2 regions of the Paenibacillus sp. FSL R7-0210 genome follow, and region 1 is predicted to be linked to the other one. Evidence: riboswitches for the same ligand, from Rfam matches in the RefSeq annotation. Region 1 holds a riboswitch; the other holds the start of a gene.
What was found. Region 1 has a riboswitch for glycine ahead of gcvT (glycine cleavage system aminomethyltransferase GcvT). Riboswitches for the same ligand answer to the same signal wherever they lie in the genome.
Positions count from the first base shown of each region.

Region 2: it holds a riboswitch for glycine, as region 1 does, so the genes downstream of both, MKY64_RS28570 (amino acid permease) here and gcvT (glycine cleavage system aminomethyltransferase GcvT) in region 1, are expected to answer to the same signal.

Region 1 covers NZ_JBBPAR010000001.1:7,223,995-7,231,177, forward strand. The annotation lists gene gcvPB (aminomethyl-transferring glycine dehydrogenase subunit GcvPB) at 1-1,235, opposite strand, end outside; gene gcvPA (aminomethyl-transferring glycine dehydrogenase subunit GcvPA) at 1,232-2,584, opposite strand; gene gcvT (glycine cleavage system aminomethyltransferase GcvT) at 2,581-3,705, opposite strand; glycine riboswitch at 3,787-3,887, opposite strand; glycine riboswitch at 3,891-3,988, opposite strand; gene gcvH (glycine cleavage system protein GcvH) at 4,173-4,565, shown strand; gene MKY64_RS30920 (flagellar motor protein MotB) at 4,666-5,562, opposite strand; gene MKY64_RS30925 (flagellar motor protein) at 5,559-6,350, opposite strand; gene uvrB (excinuclease ABC subunit UvrB) at 6,532-7,183, shown strand, end outside.
Region 2 covers NZ_JBBPAR010000001.1:6,716,773-6,723,955, reverse strand. The annotation lists gene MKY64_RS28585 (methyl-accepting chemotaxis protein) at 1-493, opposite strand, end outside; gene MKY64_RS28580 (DinB family protein) at 785-1,327, opposite strand; gene MKY64_RS28575 (helix-turn-helix transcriptional regulator) at 1,421-2,368, opposite strand; gene MKY64_RS28570 (amino acid permease) at 2,403-3,779, opposite strand; glycine riboswitch at 3,923-4,002, opposite strand; gene MKY64_RS28565 (DUF5643 domain-containing protein) at 4,166-5,122, opposite strand; gene MKY64_RS28560 (ABC transporter permease) at 5,319-6,296, shown strand; gene MKY64_RS28555 (carbohydrate ABC transporter permease) at 6,312-7,183, shown strand, end outside.

The sequences.
Region 1 (7,183 bases):
GGCGGATGATAGCCGAAGTCGAGCAGCCGTTTGGCTACATCGAGGGTACGTACACCGTATTGCTTAAGGTTCTTACCGGACATGACGAATTCATGCTTGCAGACGCCCGGGAAGGGAATCTCGAAGTAAGGAGCCAGCCGGTGCATCATATAGTTGGCGTTCAGCACGGCGTTCTCGGACACCTCGCGGAGGCCGTCGGGACCGTAGGTACGGATATACGCATAAGCACGGACGAGAATCCCGAAGTTTCCGTAAAAGGCTTTGACGCGGCCGATCGATTCCGGCCCGCCACAGTCCAGCGAGAAGCTGCCGTCTTCGCTGCGGACCACAGTAGGCTGCGGCAGGAACGGGATCAGCTTCGCCTTCACGCCGACCGGTCCGGCTCCCGGTCCGCCGCCGCCATGCGGTGTGCTCATCGTTTTGTGCAGGTTGAGATGCACGACATCGAAGCCCATATCGCCCGGGCGGGTAATGCCCATAATCGCGTTGGAGTTCGCTCCATCATAATAGAGCAGGCCGCCCGCTTCATGGACAATTGCGGCGATCTCGACGATCTGCGTCTCGAAGAGTCCAAGAGTACTCGGGTTCGTGAGCATCAGCGCGGCGGTGTCGCTGCCGACAGCTGCCTTCAGCGCTTCGAGATCGACCATTCCCTTGTCGTTGGAGGGGATGGTCACGGTGTCGAGTCCCGCTGCGGCGGCACTTGCTGGATTGGTGCCGTGCGAGGAATCGGGCACGATGACCTTGGAGCGGACCTCTCCGCGGCTCTCATGGTAGGCGCGGATCATCATCAGGCCGGTCCACTCGCCATGGGCTCCGGCAGCAGGCTGCAGGGATACGGCATCCATGCCGGTCAGGGCGGCGAGATCCTTTTGCAGCGTGTACATCAGTTCAAGCGCACCCTGGATGCTCTCCTCCGGCTGGTACGGATGGATCCTGGAGAGTCCCGGGAAGCGGGCGACATCCTCGTTGATCTTCGGGTTGTATTTCATAGTGCAGGAGCCGAGCGGATAGAAGCCGTTATCGACTCCGAAGTTGCGGCGGGACAGGGCGGTATAGTGGCGGATGACATCCACCTCGGATACCTCCGGCAGTACGACCGGCTCACTGCGCAGCAGCCCTTCGGGAAGGAGGGAGTCAATGCCTTCGTCCTGCGGCACATCACATTGAGGCAGGGAGTAGGCCGAGCGGCCGGGACGGCTTAATTCAAAAATCAGACTTTGTTCCGGTTTCATACACAGCCCTCCAGTGCGCTTGCGAATTCGTCAATTTCGGTCTTGCTTCGTTTCTCCGTTACGGCAACCAGCATATGTCCGGACAGCTCGGGATAATCCCGGCCTAAGTCATAACCGCCCAGATAGCCTTCCTTCAGCAGCTTGGAGTTCACTGCACTCACACTGCTGCCCTCCGGGAGCTTCAAGACAAATTCATTGAAGAACGGGGCCGTGAAGACGCGCTCAGCGCTGGTGATTTCAGCCAGCCGCCCAGCGGCATAGTGACTCTTGCGGATGTTCAGCTCACCCACCTCGCGCATGCCCTCCTTGCCCATCACGGACAGGTAGACGGAAGCGCACAGCGCCAAGAGCGCCTGGTTGGAGCAGATATTTGAGGTCGCCTTCTCCCGGCGGATATGCTGTTCGCGGGCTTGGAGCGTCAGCACGAAGCCGCGCTTGCCATTCCGGTCAACGGTCTGGCCGACGATCCGGCCCGGCATCCGGCGCATGAGCGGTTCGGCCACTGCGAAGAATCCGCAGGTGGGTCCACCCAGTGATGCGGCGATACCCAGCGGCTGCGCGTCGCCGACTACGATGTCTGCGCCAAGCCGTCCGGGGGACTCCAATACGCCAAGTGCAATGGGGTTCGCGCTGACCACGAGCAGTCCCTTGACCGCATGGATCAGCGGCTCGATCTGGCGCAGATCTTCAATACCGCCGAAGAAGTTGGGCGACTGAACCAGAACGGCAGCCGTATCGCTGTCGATGGCTTCAGCCAGCTTGGCGAGATCAGTTACCCCGTCAGCATAATCAATCTCTACAATTTGCAGGCCCCAGGCGTTGGCGGAGGTACGCAGCACCTGACGCGCTTCCGGGTGAACCGTACGGGAGACAATCAGCTTCTTGCGTTTGGTGGCACCTGCGGCCAGCACAGCCGCTTCGGACAGGGCCGTTGCACCGTCATACATACTGGCATTGGCGACCTTCATCCCGGTCAGTTCACAGATATAGGACTGGAATTCGAAGATCGCCTGTAGCTCACCCTGACTGATCTCCGGCTGATAAGGGGTATAGGCGGTATAGAATTCCGAACGGGAAATCACATGGTTGATGACGACCGGAACGTGGTGATCGTATAATCCGGCACCGAGGAAGCTGGCGTGGGTGTCGAAATCGGCATTCTTGTCGGCGAGCCCCTTCATATGGCGAAGCAGTGCGTACTCATCCAGGGCGCCGGACATCGGCAGGGTTCCCTGGTAACGGACAGACTGCGGAATATCGGCGAACAGCTCATCGATGGACTGTATGCCTACGGTCTCCATCATTTCTGCGCGGTCTTGCCCGGTCATAGGCAGATAGCGGTGCTTCATTGCGGCTTCACTCCTTGGCTTCTTTTGTAGAATGGGGCTTTGATGACGGCAGCCTTGAGCTGCTTGCCGCGGATCTCTACGTACACCTCTGTACCGATCTCCGTATAGGCAGTATCCAGCAGGGCGAGTCCGAGATTCCGCTTCAGGGTCGGGGACTGGGTGCCTGTCGTTACTTCACCGATCTTCACTCCATCCGCGTATACGGGATAGTGGGAGCGGGGAATGCCACGGTCGATCATCTCCAGGCCCACAAGACGACGGGGCAGACCGGCTTCCTTCTGCTTCAGCAGGGCGTCACGGCCGATGAAGTCGCCTGCATCCAACTTCACGAAGAACTGGACACCGGCTTCGAGTGGAGTGATATCCGCCGACAGCTCCTGGCCGTACAGCGGCAGTTTGGCCTCGAAGCGCAGCGTGTCGCGTGCGCCGAGTCCGGCAGGAGTCAGGCCATGCGGAGCGCCTGCTTCCAGCAGGCCCTTCCAGAGGGTAGCCGCCGTATCAGCAGGAGCGTACAGCTCGAAGCCATCCTCACCGGTATATCCGGAGCGGGAGAGCAGGACGCTGACGCCGCAGACCTCGGCGTGTTCGATGAAGTGAAAAGGCTTGAGTTCCGTTAGAGGAGCGTCCGTCACTTTGGCAAGGATGGTCTCAGCCAGCGGTCCCTGCAAGGCAAGCAGCAGGGTCTCATCCGAGACATTGTTCAGAGTGACCCCGCTGAACTCAGCGGTGAGATGCTCCTGCAGCCACTGGAAGTCCTTGTCGATATTCGACGCATTGACGACAAGCATGTAACGCTCCTCGCCCAGACGGTATACGAGCAGATCGTCCACCACTCCGCCGCTTGGATAGAGCATCAGCGTATACTGCGCCGCGCCGTCTTCCAAGCGGCTGACATCATTCGTGGTCATTCTCTGGAGGAAGGCTTCTGCGCCCTCTCCGGTAACCATGAATTCTCCCATGTGGGAGACATCGAACAGTCCGGCCTGATTGCGGACGGCTTCATGCTCCTTCACGATCCCTGTGAACTGAACCGGCAGCTCCCAGCCGCCAAAATCAATACATCTGGACTCCGCATACGCGGCATAGAGATCATAAAAAGGCGTTCTTCTCAAAGACTCCATCTCGTCACTCCCTTGGCTTTGATTACATACGAAAAAGGACAGGCGAAAGCCATTATGCACGTATGCATAAATGGACTTTCGCTCTGTCCTTGGTACCTGAGAGTTACCCTGCATTGCAGCGCAGGTTTCCCCGTTGGTGATCCGTGAAGCCTGCGGCGCAGGCATCCGGATGCTCTCCAGAGATGCGTCCGGCAAAGGTCCTTTTGCCTGAGAGATTCACCCATCCCGGGCTTACTCCTTCGGCGCTGTCTTCCTGTGAGACAGTCTCTCCCTATGCCATCATTCGCAAACCATATGTTTTTCTACTGACTCCATTAAACCGGGTAACCCTCCGCCCTGTCAATCAAAAAACGTCAAAAAGTTGACAAATTTAATTTTACTGTCAGTTATATTGACATTAGGCAAGCCGATAACTTAGGCTATAACTAAATTTAGAACTCCAATTACGGAAAAGAGGCGGCTTGGACATGAGTGAAGTGCTTGACAACCTGCTATACAGCGAAGAGCATGAGTGGGCGCAGCAGGGCGAGGGACGCGTAGTACGTGTAGGGATTACGGATCATGCGCAGCATCTGCTCGGCGATATCGTGTTTGTAGAATTCCCGGAAGTCGGCGCGGCAATCTCCGCTGGTGACAGCGTGGGCAGTATTGAGTCCGTGAAGACGGTATCGGAGCTATATTCACCCGTATCCGGTAAGGTGACCAAGATCAACGATGCGCTGGAGGCCAGCCCGGAGCTGATCAACGATCAGCCCTACGGAGACGGTTGGATTTTTGAGCTGGAGCTTGATGCTGAGTTCGCAGAGGCAGTAACCGGCCTGCTGGATGCGGCTGCGTACAAGGAACTGGTTGGGGAATAAAAGTTAGCTTATTTGCGGAAGCGGATGTTAATACGGCAGACCTCTCTTTATTACATTAGATGTTACTAATGTGAGAGGTCTGTCTTTTTGCGTCTGTATATTATTCCGTCTCCTGCAGCTGGCGCAGAACAATGAGTTCGACCCGGCGGTTCTTCTGTCTGCCTTCGGTGGTCGCATTATCATATGCAGGCCGGGTATCGGCATAACCCGCGTACTGGAAGGTATCGGGGCTCAGCCCCTCTTTGTCCAGAAAAAAGCGCAGGACCGACAGCGCCCGGGCGCCCGATAGCTCCCAGTTGTCTTTGTACACTGAGCCTGGCGTCACGGGAACATTGTCGGTGTGGCCTTCGATGCTGATGGTGGCGCCGATGCCGCGGAACAGGCCGGAGAGCTGGCGCAGTGCAGGGAGTGCAGGCGATTTCAGCTCAGCCTTACCCGCATCGAACAGGAAGCGGTCACTGAGCGTGATCGCAATGCCCTGCGGCTTATCGGCAACAAAAATCTGCTCACCCAGGTTATTCTCCTCCACGTATTGGGTGATAACGCCCATAAGCGCAGCCAGCTTCGCCTCCTGTTCACGAAAAGCAAGCTCGCGCGCAGACGGCTGGTGTCCAGCCCCATCTCCTTCTTGTCCGGCTGCAGGTGTATCTGCCCCGTGTCCATTGAGTCCGTTCGCATCCCCAGAGTCTGTGGCCGAAGGCGTGTCAGCGGTGCTGCCGTCTTCATTATGACCCTTCGAAACGTCAGTCCCTGTAATGCCCTGATTGCCCTCCAGAACGCCGCTTCCGCCTTCCAGTACTGTACTTCCGCTCTTGAAGGTATCCGATAAGGAGCCGCTGACAATGGCATATTTCTGCGAATCGAGACTGCTCATGGCATACAGAATCACGAAGAAAATAAGCAGAAGCGTGATCAGATCCGCATAGGTAATCATCCAGCGGTCCCGGCTCTCTTTCCCTGCGGCGGCGCGGTGCTGCCGGCGGTTTCTTTGTCTCATAACGGGTCTCCCGGACTGGTGCTGGTGCTGGCGCTGCGTTTAGGGGCGTCTGCCAGGAAAGGGGCCAGCTTTTGACGGACCAGATGCGGGTGGTCCCCGTTCTGCAGGGACAGAATGCCGACGAGCAGCATCTCCATGGTGCCTAGCTCACTTTGGCTGCGGGATTTGATTTTGGAGGCAATGGGTAAAAAGATTAGATTGGCGCTGGCTACGCCATAGAGCGTTGCTGTAAAAGCTACGGCAATGGACGCGCCCAGATTCGAAGGGTCCGTTAAGTTGCTCAGAACCCGGATCAGGCCCATAACGGTACCGATAATGCCCATGGTCGGTGCATAGCCGCCGGCGGCTTCGAATATTTTGGCATAGCCTTCATATTTCAGTTCCTTGGCATCCATCCCAAGCTCCAGAATCTGCCGGACCTGATCCGGGTCATTGCCGTCGACAATCAGAAACAGGCCTTCACGGGTGAAGGGGTCGGGATGTTCCTCCGCTCGTTTCTCCAGGGCGAGAACACCGCCGCGCCGCGTTAGTGCAGCCATAGCAATCAATTCTTCGGCTTGTTCCCGGCTGGTATCCCGTTGTCTGCCAAAAGCCAGGCGGAGCGCCGCCGGAATGCTGCGGAGCTTGGACGCCGGGAAGCTGATGAGTACAGCCGCAAGGGTGCCGCCGAATACGATCAGGGCAGCATTGGGCTGCAGCAGGCCGGACAGGCTGCCGCCCTCCCACAGAAAACCGCCGATCATAGCGGCAATTCCGGCCAGCAGGCCGAGTATTGTAATGAAATCCATAAATTCAGGCTCCTTAAATTTCTATATATTATGGTTTGCAACAGTCTGGGCAACGCTGTATAATAAACGGGAACGTGCATTCCTATCTTCCATATTTTTCAGCTTGGTATGGATGAAGGATGATTAGGGTTAAAATTATAATATATTCATATATTCTAGACGATAGAGGGGAGACGGGCAAATGAGTGATATTGTCGTCAGTACGAAGACTTTTGAACTGGAGTCCGAGTATACACCCCAGGGCGATCAGCCTCATGCCATAGAAGAGTTATTGGACGGCATCCGGCAGGGCAAAAAGCACCAGACGCTGCTGGGAGCGACCGGTACAGGCAAGACCTTTACCATCGCACAAGTGATTTCCAAGTTGAACCGCCCCACGCTGGTTATTGCGCACAACAAGACGCTTGCTGCGCAGCTGGCGAGTGAGTTCAAAGAATTTTTTCCGAGCAATTCCGTGGATTACTTCGTCAGTTACTACGATTACTACCAGCCAGAGGCGTACATTCCTTCCTCCGATACCTACATTGAGAAAGACTCCAGCATAAATGAAGAAATCGACAAGCTCCGCCACTCGGCAACAAGCTCGCTGTTCGAACGCCGTGATGTCATTATTGTGGCGAGTGTGTCCTGTATTTATGGTCTCGGTTCGCCGCAGGAATACGGAAGCCTGCTGCTCTCGCTGCGTGTAGGAATGGAGAAGCCGCGTAATCAGATTCTGAGCCGGCTCGTAGATATCCAGTATCAGCGCAATGATATTAATTTCGTGCGCGGTACGTTCCGTGTGCGCGGGGATGTCGTTGAGATCTTCCCGGCATCCCAGGGCGAGCATGCGA
Region 2 (7,183 bases), 510 kb from region 1:
GAACCTCACTGCTTTTACGGACACTATAAGCCGTTGCATCCGATTGAATCAGCAGCTTCTGCGAATAATCGGCAAGCAGGCCTGAGCCGTCCGCGACCTGGCTAATCCGCGCATTGGCCTGATTCAGGGACAGCGCCATCCGGTCCGCGATCTCCCGCAGCTCCGTCTGCCTGCGTACCTGAATACATACCGCCCCACAGACCTCCTCATCCTCCCCATGTACCGGCAGAACTGTACCCACAAATTCATACCCGTAATATTCCCTGGGGACATTAGCCACCGAGTATTCATCCTGCTTCAGCGCATGATACAGAGGCTCATCTGCCTGAATGATCTGCCCTGCCCGGATGCCCAGATCAATGGAATCACCGGGGTAATAGGCAAGGAACTTCTCTGTGTCGCAGATGGCAATTGAGATATCGTAAGGAAAAGCAGCTTTCAGAATGGGTGCCAGATTCATTAGTTCTTCAAGGGAGCGGACGATGTTTTTCATAGATGCGGTTCTCCTTCTATTTCAGGTAGCTTCACGGTACAGTGAAATCTTGAGTTAAGTTCGACATTTTGCGAAAAACCTCCTTTATTCAAAAATGAATAATTAAAAATTGATTTATAATCACAGCATCAGTCTGACGGGTGAAGGATGCGGGTGCTTCAAGCAGCACCCCCATTTTCTTCGCCTACCTGCAGGCGTGACCATTGTGGGCGGTTTTTCAACCAAAAAAGCCGGAACCCGTCGTCTATTGCTGACAGGCTTCGGCTTTCCTTCGCTCATTGCGGCTTAACTCTATTGTACTCCTGCCCCTATTGCATCCTTCAACCGGTCCAGTTGAAGCAAGTGGTGGCGGTAGTGCATCTCGATCAGCAGATACCATTCTGCTGCAGTCAAGGGGCCGAAGCGGGGATGAGGGACAGTGCTGTGCTCAGGTGCCTGCGCAAGCTTCGGCAGGGTCTCCCGCATACGGTCCATCACGGTGTGCAGACCCTGGATCAACTGCTCCTTGCTCTCCGGCTGTACCGGCGTGTACTGCGGTGACGGCGGAACATGAACGCGTACAGGCGGGAAGCTGCCCCCGGCAAAAATCGCTTTACCATCCGGGGTCATCTCTGCTTCATTCCCCGCCGCTTCCCCGTTCCCGGCCAGACACTGATCGATATTACGGAGCTGCATGTACAGCGCCGATTGTATCAAATGCTGGACCATCTGCCCGAGAGACCACTCTCCCTCGGCAGGCTGCCGCAGCAGCTGCTCCATACTGAAGATATCTAATTCCATAAGATAGTGATGGGCAGTCTTCTCAAACTGCTGTAAGGCTTCTGTTGTCTTCATATTCTTATTCATATTCATATTCATAATATTCAGGCAGCTCCTTTATTCTTCGGTCTGACCTGAATATACACAACCGCTACTGACAACATTATGTCAGTAGCGTTCCAGCATTCTCGCCGCTTCCTCCCGCACAAGCTTCCGCAAGGCTTCCGGCTCCAGGACAACCGCCCCCGCTCCCCAGCCAAGCACCCATTGCAGCAGGTCCTCGGGCTGGCGCACGCGGAAGGTCATAAGCCTGCCGTCTGCCCGGTCCTCCACTGCCTCCAGATAAAAGTTACCCGATTCAGCCGCCTTGCCCGCGATCTCCGGCTGAACCAAAATGCACACGCGTACATGGCGGTCATCCTCCGGCTGGTACTCGTGCAGATCGAAATCCGCAGGCACTTCGAACCGGTCACCCAGAACGGTAAGCCCGCTCATTCTGGATAACCGGAAATGACGGATCTCCTGCCGCAGCCAGCACCAGGCGACCAGGGTCCAGGCGCCTCTGTTCAGGACAAGTCCATACGGCGAAGCGGTTCGGACACTCCGGTGACTTCCGTCAGCTTCCTGTCTGCCCTTCGTATACCCGAAGCTGATCTTCCGCTGCTCCAGAATCGCGCGGCGGATCTGCTCCATGTACTCCTTCTCCTGTCCTTGCAGCTTATCTTTACTGGTATTCAGCAGCAGGATGCTCTGGCGGAGCCGGGCGGTATTCTCCTTGACATCCTCCGGGAGAACCGCTTCAATCTTCCTCCCTGCTGCGGAGGCCTGGTTACCATACTGAGTGTCGAACCGCTGCTCCACGAAATCCGTCCCGATCAGCAGGGTCACTGCCTCCTCGGCGGTGAAGCTGACCGGGGGCAGGAAATACCCTTTTACCAGCGAATATCCCTGACCTGTAGCTCCTACCACCGGCACTCCAGCTTCACTAAGCGCCTGGATATCGCGGTAGATGGTTCTTACACTAGTCTCGAAGACGGACGCCAGATCCTCTGCCCGTACGACCCCTTTGCGCTGCAGCTCCAGTACGATGGCTAACATGCGGTCTGTCTTGTTCATGCGGCGGCTGCACCCTCTTCATCCTGAAATCAGTTTATGTATTGATTATACTGATTTCCTGTTCACTTTTCTCCTTACGGCTTCTAATGGAATACAGAACGAACAGCAGGATGAACCAGAGCGGGGTGAACAACAGAGCCGGACGGGTCTCAGCAGCAAAGAGCATGATCACAAGAATGGCGGCGAACAGCGTCAGGACGGCATAGTTAATTACGGGGGTGAACGGCGCTTTAAATTTGGAAGCGGCATGTAAGTCCGGGCGGTTCCTTTTATACTTGATATGGCAGACCAGCACAACGCCCCAGACCCAGATGAAGCAAATGGCGCTGATCGTAGTCACGATACCGAAGGCCTGACCCGGAATAAGCTTGCTGAGCAGTGCCCCGGCAGAAATCACCAGCGTGGAGAGGAATAAGGAATTCGCAGGCACATGATTCCGGTTCAGCTTGCCAAGCTGAGGCGAGGCCTGATTCCGTCTGCTCAGATTGTAGAGAATCCGGCTGGTCGAGAACATCCCGCTGTTGCAGGCGGAGGCTGCCGAGGTTAAGACCACGAAATTGATAATCCCCGCAGCAATCGGAATCCCGACCAGACTGAAGGTGCGCACGAACGGACTTTCAGCCGCGCTAAGCTGGGTCCAGGGATTAATGCACAGCAGCACGAAGAGCGCGCCGACATAGAAGAAGAGAATCCGCAGCGGAATTTTGTTGATCGCGGACGGGATGTTTTTCTCAGGATTAGCCGTCTCCGCTGCCGATACCCCCACCAGCTCCACGCCGACATAGGCGAATACCACCATCTGGAAGGAGAACAGGAAGCCCTTCACCCCGTTCGGGAACACGCCCCCGTGCTCCCAGAGATTGCGGACCGACACTGAGCCTGCATCTGTCTTGAACTGGGTTACCAGCAGGACAATCCCCAGGCCAATCAGAGCCAGAATCGTAACCACCTTGATCAGAGCAAACCAGAATTCGAGTTCGCCGAAGCTTTTGACCGTGAGCAGATTGAGTCCGAGCAGAATGATCAGGCAGATCACGGCCGGCACCCACTGCGGAATATCGAACCAGTACTGCACATAGACGCCCACCGCAATCACATCGGCCATCGCCGTCATAATCCAGCAGAACCAGTAGGTCCAGCCCGTAATGAACGCCGCCCGCGGCCCCAGGTAATCCTCAGCAATGTCTGTAAAAGACTGATACCCCGCCTTCGAGAGCAGCAGCTCCCCCAGCGCCCGCATTACAAAAAACACGGCAATCCCCACGATCAGATACGTGAGCATGATGGAGGGCCCGGCCTGCTGAATGGCTTTACCCGATCCCAGGAATAAACCTGTGCCAATCGTACCTCCGATGGCAATAAGCTGGACATGCCGGTTTGCAAGCTCTCTTTTTAACTCTGTCTGTGCCATACCTGTTTCCCCCTTAGTGTATATGACGCTGTCCTGCCGGGTAACGCAAAAAGGAGACTGGATATCATCCAATCTCCCGGTTCATAAGAGGTTCCAAATAAGCGTCTGCAGCAGCGGCTAATCCGCACGGCAAAACACAAATTCGGTACTCTTCTGTCCTTTTGCCTGAGATTGTGAACCCTTCGGCGCTGCGGTCTCCCGCAGTCTCTCCAGAAGCTGCTCCAGCTATAGTGTGATCCATAGCCTTCATAGCTTGCGAATATTCAATTATTTGAAGCTGACTTCATGTAAATATTTTTCAATTCTATGCACAGTCCAGACTTCTGTCAATATCATTTGTTACTCTCGTGGTCATCGCCGGGTGTCCTGCACTGCTTCATTGCACGTTATTTAACCGTAATTTTGGTTTCCAGGTCTTTATAATAAGTTTTAGCCCATTGGCCCTGCTTGTCTTTGAACATCTTCCCGCTGGCATCTTTGGAATACGTAAAAGGCTTCACGCTAATGGACTTCGGAACGGCTGGGAATGCACTATAGTTCTGTTCCTCGGTACCGCTTGTTTTAACCTTCTCAAACGGCTTGCCCCACGGCGAGATCACATTCCCCTTCTCATCCACAAGGTCATATAACATTCTTTCCGGGTTCACCTTGGACTTGGCCGCTGCCGGAACTTCACCCTTAAAGGTCACCTGCAGAGACATCGTTAACGCGGTCATCTCGAAGGAATTCACCGTATAATTGAATTTGTTGTTCTTCTTGGAGACGCCCGGCTTCAGGCTTAACAGGGTCCCCAGCTTGTTCACTTGAACTTTGAAAATAAACGGCTCCTTCACCCCGTTGGCGTATGCCTTCAGCGTTAGGTCGAATTTGTCCGGGATTTGCTGCTTCATGGCTCCTTTGGTCAGCCAGATCAACGCCGTGTCCGTATCTTCCAAATTGGGAATGATGGAAGTATCAAACAGCAGCTTTTTCCCATTGATCAACACGTCCACATTCCTGGTCTGGTCCATGAAAGAACCGTTCTTGCCCACCGTCCCTCCCTCCTGCCGGATACCTGCGACAAGCTCGTTATTGTCATAGATCAGATCGGTTAGAGTCAGGGTCACCCCTTCCTGGGTCACGGTCTGATTCGGGGCAGCAGCAAGCCCTTTCTGGACAAGCGCCTTCAGCACGGTGCTGTCACTGACCGCAAAGGCGCTGCCAGCCTTAGTTGCCTTGTTGACATCGGCTGCCGCCGCTACGGGTACAGTGAATCCCCCGCCGACAACTGTCCCTCCGAGTACAACGGTTACTGCTGTTGCTATCATTGCTTTCTTCATCGTATTTAAGCTGATCGTGTACATAGTTTCTCTCCTTTGCTGATTAAGAATATACAGGTATAACGTTCCCCTGCTGCTATTTTGTGACAGGAGCGCAGAATAACATCCTACTTGCACAAAGTCATTTTTGAATAAACAGGGTCATTTGCAAGAGAGAATTCGGTTCATCCGCTCTACTATAATAAGTTCATCCAGAACAAGTAGAGTGAGGTTAGAACTTATGGCAAATCCCGCACCACAAGCTATGAACACCAAGTTAGCGACACCGCCCCAGGGCCGTTTCGGCCGTCTGCTGCACAATATCGTGCGATACCGGGTGCTGCTGCTGATGCTGCTGCCCACCTCGATTATCTTTTTCATCAACTGCTATATTCCGATGTTCGGATTATTCATTGCCTTCAAGAACATCAACTACATTGACGGCATTATGGGCAGTCCTTGGGCCGGGCTCGACAACTTCCGGTTCCTGTTCGCCACCTCTGACGCCTTGCGCGTGACCATCAACACCGTGGGGTACAATGTGGTCTTCATTATCTCAGGACTCATCCTCTCGGTCTCGCTGGCCATTGCGATCAATGAGGTGCGTAACAAGCTGGCTTCGAAGTTCTTCCAGACCGTCATGATTATGCCGAACTTCCTGTCCATGGTCGTGGTCAGCTTCATCGTCTATGCCTTCCTGCACCCGGAGTACGGCTTCCTGGTCAAGCATATTCTGCCAATGTTCGGCTACTCCTCAGTGAATGCCTATATGCATCCTAACGCATGGCCTTACATTCTGTGGATCACCAAAATGTGGCACTCCATCGGGATCGGCAGCGTCATCTACCTTGCAGCCATCACCGGCATCAGCGAAGAGCTGTACGAAGCCGCGGTGATGGACGGCGCCAGCAAATGGCAGCAGATCACCAAGATTACCCTGCCGCTGCTCACGCCGATCATGGTCATTCTCACGATTCTTAACATGGGCGGCATCTTCCGCTCTGACTTCGGGCTGTTCTACCATGTGACCCTGGACTCCGGTGCGCTGCGCTCGACTACGGACGTCATCGACACCTATGTCTACCGGGGCCTGATCCAGCTCAACGACCTGGGGATGTCCTCAGCGGCGAATTTCTATCAATCGGTCGTCGGCTTCTTCCTGGTCATCGGCGCGAACGCTCTCGCCCGGAAGCTGAACCGCGATACGGCGCTTTTCTAGAAACGGAGGATTCTAATGACTACTGCATCCCGAAGCAACCCTTATACCAAAGGCTCCACTACCGCCCAGATTATTCTGAATGTGTTCTTCATCGCCTTCAGCCTGGCCTGTATTCTGCCGATCCTACTCATTGTCGCCATCTCCTTAACCAACGAGAAGGCCTTGACGCTGCAGGGTTACAAATTCTGGCCCGATCATATCGACGCATCCGCGTACCAATATCTGTTCAAGCATTCGGAGACACTGGTTAAGGCGTATGGCGTCAGCCTGACCGTTACCATTATCGGGACTGTTCTGGCCGTGCTGCTGATTGCGCTATATGCGTACCCGCTTTACCGGAAGGATTTTCCCTTTAAAAAAACATTCAACTTCTACCTGCTGATCACCATGCTGTTCTCGGGAGGGCTTGTCCCCTTCTATCTGCTGTACGTGAACTATCTCGATCTGAAGGACTCGCTGGTTGCGCTGATCCTGCCCGGCCTGTCCAATGCCTTCTATATCTTCATCACCCGTACCTTCTTCCAGCAGACGATCCCGGAGGAGATGATTGAATCCGGCAAGCTTGACGGGGCCTCGGAATGGCGGATATTCTTCCAGCTTGTGCTTCCGATCTCCCTGCCTGTTCTGGCTACGATCGGTCTGTTCACTACGCTGATGTATTGGAATGACTGGTTCAACTCCATGCTATTCATTAATGACACCGACAAGTTCTCCCTGCAATACGTCATGATTCAGATGATCCGCCAGGCGGAATTCTTCAAAACCCAGCTTGCCGGCAGCGGTGTCGCCCTGATGGTACAGGAATCCGTTCCGACCGAAAGTCTGCGGATGGCTATGGTCGTGCTGTCGATTGGTCCGATTCTGTTCATCTATCCGTTCTTCCAGAA